3 regions of the Rothia sp. P4278 genome follow, and region 3 is predicted to be linked to each of the others. Evidence: riboswitches for the same ligand, from Rfam matches in the RefSeq annotation. Region 3 holds a riboswitch; each other region holds the start of a gene.
What was found. Region 3 has a riboswitch for thiamine pyrophosphate ahead of ACN085_RS02630 (bifunctional hydroxymethylpyrimidine kinase/phosphomethylpyrimidine kinase). Riboswitches for the same ligand answer to the same signal wherever they lie in the genome.
Positions count from the first base shown of each region.

Region 1: linked by a shared signal. The riboswitch ahead of ACN085_RS08315 (ECF transporter S component) and the one ahead of ACN085_RS02630 (bifunctional hydroxymethylpyrimidine kinase/phosphomethylpyrimidine kinase) in region 3 are both predicted to bind thiamine pyrophosphate.
Region 2: linked by a shared signal. The riboswitch ahead of thiO (glycine oxidase ThiO) and the one ahead of ACN085_RS02630 (bifunctional hydroxymethylpyrimidine kinase/phosphomethylpyrimidine kinase) in region 3 are both predicted to bind thiamine pyrophosphate.

Region 1 is NZ_JBLXXU010000004.1:30,470-32,725, forward strand. It holds gene ACN085_RS08305 (DUF4235 domain-containing protein) at 1-173, opposite strand, end outside; gene ACN085_RS08310 (thiol-disulfide oxidoreductase DCC family protein) at 451-819, shown strand; TPP riboswitch at 1,171-1,273, shown strand; gene ACN085_RS08315 (ECF transporter S component) at 1,329-1,955, shown strand; gene ACN085_RS08320 (ABC transporter ATP-binding protein) at 1,960-2,256, shown strand, end outside.
Region 2 is NZ_JBLXXU010000001.1:390,854-393,109, reverse strand. It holds gene thiO (glycine oxidase ThiO) at 1-954, opposite strand, end outside; TPP riboswitch at 947-1,061, opposite strand; gene thiE (thiamine phosphate synthase) at 1,120-1,818, shown strand; gene ACN085_RS01750 (hypothetical protein) at 1,866-2,256, shown strand, end outside.
Region 3 is NZ_JBLXXU010000001.1:589,709-591,964, reverse strand. It holds gene ACN085_RS02630 (bifunctional hydroxymethylpyrimidine kinase/phosphomethylpyrimidine kinase) at 1-1,319, opposite strand, end outside; TPP riboswitch at 1,308-1,408, opposite strand; gene ACN085_RS02625 (MBL fold metallo-hydrolase) at 1,500-2,192, opposite strand.

The DNA.
Region 1 (2,256 bases), on a different contig from region 3:
CCGGTGATCAGTGACCAGAGGATGATGTCGCGCCATCGTTCTTCCTCATTGGGGTTGTTTTCTGGCGGTTCGTTGCCGGTGATGCGAACCCAGCTAGCGGCTAGTACCTTGTTGGCCAGGGCGATACCGCCTAGAGAGGCGGCCGAGCCTGCAATTTTTGTGAGGGGGTTCATGAGGGATCCCTTCTGTTGGTGTGGCGGGCCGGATGGCCCCTTGCCCTAAGACTATCAGTACTTATTGTTAGGGTGTGAGTTGCCCGCTAGGGTTGGGGTATAGGGCAGGCAAAGTGAGCGCGGTCTGCTCCTGATGACTGAAGAGCTTATCAGGGGCTTAGGTAGGTGTTCGGGCAAGGGGGGGGGGGGGGAAATCCTCACGGTGCTCCTGGTGGGGCCATGCCCTGTATTTTATGGATGTATGGCCTAGGCTGATAAACAAGATGGAGGTTTTTAGATGAAAGAATTGTTTATCTTTGATGGAAATTGTGGTTTTTGTACGAAAACCGTTGATTATCTTATTAAACTAGACAGAAATAAGCTGGTGGATTTTATTCCTTACCAGGTGTTTGAAAAATCTAGCGAGCAAGAATATGCGTGTGATTTTAGTAAGTCTATTGTTTACATAAAGAACCGTCAGTATTTTACTGGGGCAAGGGGTTTTATGAAGTTTTTAGATAGAATTACCGGCCTGTCGCTGTTCTCAAGAATCTATGATTTTCCCTTGCTGGGTTCCTGCATGGAGGCCGTTTATAGACTTGTCGCTAAGAATAGGAGGTACCTTCCAGGAACTACCCCTTGGTGTGATAGGCAAGATAATTGCTAGCCCTAGAGTATTTAAAGAGTAGTTTTTATAGACACGAGTCTGATTATAAAAATAGAAACTCCCAGTTTCGGTCTTATTTTTTCACAATGCCTGGAATGAATGGATAGTAACCAGTGTTGTGCTGGGGGCCTTTATTCAGCCGCTGTAGTGGAATGTGGAGGGCGCGGCAGTTCACCTTCCTTACCGTCGATGGGTGGATCATGAGCCACCTCATGATTGCTGTAGCTTATGCACAAAGACACTAGGGAAGTCCCGCAGCCTGGATAACTGTTCATTTTTCGTGGGTATCCCGGCTTGCTCTATACTGGAAGGGTTCCATGCTTGGGACCCCGCTCTATGCCGGCGGGTAACCATAAACGACAGGGGAGCGCCAGACTGGCGCTGAGAGTGCACATGCAGACCCTCCAACCTGATCCGGTTAGTACCGGCGCTAGGGAGTCGAAGTAAATAGGCGTACCCAGGTGCGCCGGTGCATGCCCCCTTTGCTGTTCTCACCAAAGGAAGGCTTTATGTCCAAGAAATCCGCGCTCACCTGGCGCGTCAACGATATCGTCGTAGCATCGGTGCTGGCCGTAGCTTGCGCCCTGATCTTCTGGCTCTGGTCAAATTTTGGCTACTCCGCCATCACTACCACCCTAGCCCTGGCCCCTGAATACTCCCCCTTAGCCGGGGGTGTCTGGCTACTTGCGGGTCTGCTGGGGGCCCTGGTCATCCGCAAACCCGGTGCAGCCCTTTACACCGAGATTCTGGCGGCAGTCATCGAGGCCCTCTTGGGCACCCACTACAACTTCACTGTAGTAATCTCTGGCCTAGTTCAGGGCCTGGGTGCTGAGCTGATATTCCTGATCTTCTTCTACAAGGTCTGGAACCTCGCCACCGCCATGCTGGCCGGTTTAGCCTCAGGTGCCGCTATGGGGATCTCAGAAATCATCATTTACTATGCCGGTGAGATGGTGGGTCAAAAAGCAGTCATCTATGTTCTGTGCTCTATGATCTCGGGCCTGGTTCTGGCCGGTCTGGTCTCCTGGTTGCTGGTGCGCGGTCTGGTCTCAACCGGCGCGCTAGATTCCCTGGCAGCAGGGCGGGCCGCTCGCAGGCCTTCCCGCCGGGGCGGACCAGCCAGCTCAAAGGGCTAGGGCGTTGACCGCAGAAGATCATCAGCTTGCGTCCCCCGGCCCAGAGTCAAGAGGCCGGGGGGCCCACTTCCGGGCCCGGGAGTTCGGGTGGCACTACCCGGGGCGGCCCAAGCCCACTTTCTCTAACTTGACCTTCGAGATTGAACCCGGTCAGAAGGTGCTCCTGGTGGGCCCCTCCGGTGCTGGTAAAACCACCCTGCTCCAGGCCTTAGGTGGCCTGCTAGAAGACGAAGACGGCCAATCCCAGTTGGGGGAGCTGTCCGTTAACGGCCTTACTCCCGCCCAATCACGCGGGACCTGC
Region 2 (2,256 bases), 200 kb from region 3:
GCGCAGGAGCTGGTAGATTCCGCCTGCGCTCAGTCCGGTTTGCTGGTCTTCTCGCATGGTGGCTCCTAGGACCAGGGTGTTGTCCTTGCGCGGAACCAGGTAGACGGGGTTGCCCCGGACAACCCCTCGGATGGTCCGGGTGAGGAAGGGCCGTTGGTGGGGCGGGACCGTTAGGCGCAGAATATCGCCGTGGACGGGCCTCAGCGGCAGACTTTCTAGCGAGTCCGGGCCGTGCAGTTGGGTTGCGGCAAGCCCGTTGGCAACTACCACTTGGGTGCTGGCCATGCTCCCTTGGTTCCCATCGGCATCAACCCAGCTCACACCGGTAACCGTACCGTCTTCTAGGGTGATGCCCTGCGCACTTGCACGAATAACCCTTCCCGCAAGCTCTTGGTCAAGGGCACGCATCAGGCGGCGTGGGTCTATCTGGTGGTCTTGGGCTATGGAAACGGCTCCGGCTAGCGAGGGGCTGAGGACGGGTTCACGGCGGCGAGCAGCTCGGGCTCCGATGGGCTCTGGTGTGAGCCCCAGTTCTTGCTGGTAGGTGGCAAGTTCAGTCAGGTGCTGGGCATCGGCCCGGTCAAAGGCCAGCACAAGGGTTTCGGTGGGCCTCCACCCGACGCTCTGGCCGCTAGTGGCCTCTAACCTTGCGACAAATTCGGGGTAGAGCTGGGCGGAGGTACGCATCAGCGGGAGCAGGGCCTCTTGGCGGTACTGCACTTCTGAGATAGAGGCCAGCATTCCGGCGGCGGCAAAGGAGGCACCGCTACCCCGGTGCGGGTCTAACACAATGGGTTGCCGTCCGGCCTGGAGCAAATGCCAGGCTGTACTGAGCCCGATGACTCCCCCACCGATAAGGACGATGTCGGCCTGCTTGGGTGGTGTCGCTTCAGGGTCTTGCCCCGAAGAACCTATCCTTGGTTCCTTCTGGCAGTTGAGCAGGGTACTGGACATGGTGAACAGATCCTTCCGGCGGCATGACCCGCATCAAGTTGACGGTCGGCTTTCGCCCTCTCAGCGCGCTTTGGGCACAGGTGCCGCGCGCTCCCGTATGTTCTGCCCCTAGTATAGGAAGTAACAGTGTCTGAAAAAAATAGATACGTGACTCGGGAGGTAAAAATGCCCCAAAAGAATTTTGTTAACGTCACAGAGCCGTCATATACGCGCGCTCAAGGCCTTGAATTACTGGCCGCGGCTCAGCTCTACCTGTGCACTGATGCGCGCACCGAGCAGGGGGACCTCACAGAATTTTTGACCAAGGCTTTTGACGGGGGCGTGGATATTATCCAACTGCGCGATAAGACCCTGCCGGTCAATGAAGAACTTGAAGCACTCGCGCTACTAAAAGAGATTGCCCACCGGGCGGGCAAACTTTTTGCAGTCAATGACCGGGCCGATATTGCCGCACTGGTAGGGGCAGATATTTTCCACATGGGCCAGACCGATCTGACACCCAATCAGGCCCGTAGTTTGCTAGGCCCCGATGTGATCTTGGGCCTATCAACGCACACACCGGCCCAGGGTCTAGCAGCTTTTAGTCACCCCGACGTTGACTACTTCGCCTGCGGCCCGGTCTGGGAAACTCCCACCAAGCCCGGCCGTCCGGCCGCTGGCCTAGACTACATCAGCTACATCGCCGCCCAGCAACCGCGCAAACCCTGGTTTGCTATTGGCTCTATCAACCAGGAAAGCCTGCCGCAGGTGGTACAGGCAGGAGCCAGCCGGATCGTCGTGGTTCGCGCCCTCATCCAGAGTTCCGATGTTTCTCAGGCCGCTCACCAGCTCCGCCTGAGCCTGCCTCCACTACTCGGGGCATAAGATAACCTGGTAATTCAGCAAGCAGGCAAGGGAAAAGGGGCTTTTCGGTGTACGGTCTTCTCGATGATGTTCTGGGGCACGATTTTGTGTGGCGAGATATCACCTGGCGGGAGCGCGCCCCGGTTCTGACAGTTGAACCTCTCCAAGCCGGTGAGCCAGCGGGGCAGGTTCATACCCTACCTATCACTCCGGGAGCCTTCCTAGGGGTTCGGGTTCTCCAGCCCGGGGAAGAATCTGCGGGAACCTACTGCACCGGTTATGCCCAAGCCAAGACTGATGGACCTGGTTTTACTCACCTGCCCTGCCCCAGCTCCGCCCTGGTGCCAAAAGGTAAGCAGTGCCCCACTTGTCTGGCCCGCGACGAGTTTGCTCCCATTCACCGGGTGCATTTAGGGGCGCAGATGACCCCGGCAGCGCTGGACTACGTTAACCTAGAGC
Region 3 (2,256 bases):
CAGGGAAGAACCGCCGCCACCCCGATTGCGTAATCGTTGACAGAAGCGGATGAGGTCAAGAAGTCTGTATAGGCCCTGGTGATAGGGGAGGGGCCTGCACTGATATAGTCTGGCCCCAGCCAGTCAGCGTGAAGACTGGATTCGACCTCAATGCACTCCGCCGCCCCTCGCGCCCAGAAGACCTGTTCAGCAGATGAGGGAGCCTTAGCACTAAGGGTAGCAAGTGCCCGGGAGTAGCTCGAAAGATAGAGTGCGTCCTGGTCCTGGTAGAAGGTGAAGTCTGCAGTGGCCAGCGTGCCGGATGCAAGCTGCTGGATAAAGGGGAGTTCACAGATTGAGTCCCAAATCTGGCCGGTGAGTTCCCAGAGCCGTTTGGTCTGCGGGCCCGCCGCCGATATCTGAGGCGGCCTAGTGGTCGCTTCGAAGTCTCCGAGTTTTACCGGCGTCGCATCCGCTACCCGTGATTGTTCCCAGAGCCGCCAGAAGTGGTTGATCGGTCCGTGCCCCTGCCCCACGCTGAGGTGGTGACTGGTTGAGATTGCTCCATGAAGCCAGGTTGAAGTCCATTCCAGGGCTGCTTCAAGGCTTGCCCCTGTTGCCAGTCGTGTAGCGAGCGCAGCAGAAAGGCTGCACCCGGTGCCGTGAGTATTGGAGGTATCTATTTTCTTTTGTCTGAAGACGGCTGTGGTTCCTTGGGTAGTGACCACTGCGTTGCCCGCTTGGTCACCCGGTAGGTGCCCACTCTTAACGATAACTGCGACCTGGTAGCGTTCGGCGACTACCTGGGCGAGAGCACAGGCAGAATCCCAGGTATCTGGCTCTGAGTCTTCGGCCAGAATGGCTAGCTCTGGGATATTGGGGGTGATAACCGTGGCGTACTTTAGGAATCGGCGTAGGGCATCCTCCGCCTCGGTTTCCAGCAGACGGTCCCCACTGGTTGCGACCATGACAGGGTCAAGCACAACAAGCTGCTGTGGATTGCTATCGAGCCATGCGGCTACAGTGTCGATGATGTCAGCAGAGCCTAGCATGCCAATTTTGACTGCATCAATGCGAACGTCCTCGCTGACGGCATCGAGTTGCGCTCGCAGAAAGTCAGCGGGCGGAACCTCGACAGCGCTGACGCCCTGAGTGTTTTGGGCGACAAGGGCCGTGACCGCGTTCATGCCGTAACCGCCTGCTGCCGCAATTGATTTGAGGTCAGCCTGCGCGCCGGCCCCTCCGCTGGGGTCCGTCCCCGCGATAGAGAGCACGTTGGGTACTGACGTTTCGAGAGCGGAAGTGCTATGAGCAAGAGGCGCAGGCAGAGGACGGCGCATGGGTTTCCCTTCGCTAGTTCTAACTAGAGCAGGTTCTGTGGGTCTAATCTCAGCCGCTTCTGCTGCCAGCGGCACCCCAAACCAAATATCGGTTTTATGCTAACAGCTGGTGAAGCCGAACACAATAAAAATTTAGGGCTTTGGTGTTCAGTTGTTTTAAGATTTCAGCTAGCCCTGCGCTTACCAGCCTCTTTCTTTCCATTCGGGCAGATGAGGCCGCTCAGCACCCAGGGTGGTGGTGTCCCCGTGGCCGGGCAGAACGACCGTGGCATCGTCATATTGGGAGAAGATACGCGCTGAAACATCGGCCAAGAGCTGGGCGAAATCTTCCGGAGCCCGGGTCTTGCCTACCCCACCGGGGAAGAGGGAATCACCGGTGAATAGGAGGACGGGGTGCTCTCCGCTGGGGTCCCGATAGGCAAGAGCAATCGACCCGGGAGTATGCCCGCGCAGGCTGATGACTTCAAGCTCAATACCTGCTAGATTGAGGTTTTCCCCGCCGTTGAGCAGATGCTCAATACGTGTACTTTCCTGTTCCGCAATAGCATCGGCATCGGCCGAACCGCAGTAGGTGGCGGGTGACCACCCGGCAACTGCATCAGGCAAAGCCCGGATATGGTCCCAGTGGGAATGTGTGGTAATTAGTGCAAGGACTCCGGAGCCGGGCTGACCGACTTGGGCGGGTGAGTCAGTGGCGAGTGCGGCCTCAGTGAACTTTTGGATAGCGGGAAAATCATCTGCGGCATCAATGAGAATCTGGGCCCCGCTTTGCTTATGGGTGAGCAGGTAGACCTTGTTGTTCATCTCAGAGACAGCTATGCTACGGATGGTTATCAGTGGGGTAGAGGCATGGAGAGTTCCGGTTTCTGTCATACTAGTGATTCTAGGGCCCGCCCCCTCGCTCGTGAAGTGGTTGTGGAGCTTGAAATATTGCGCA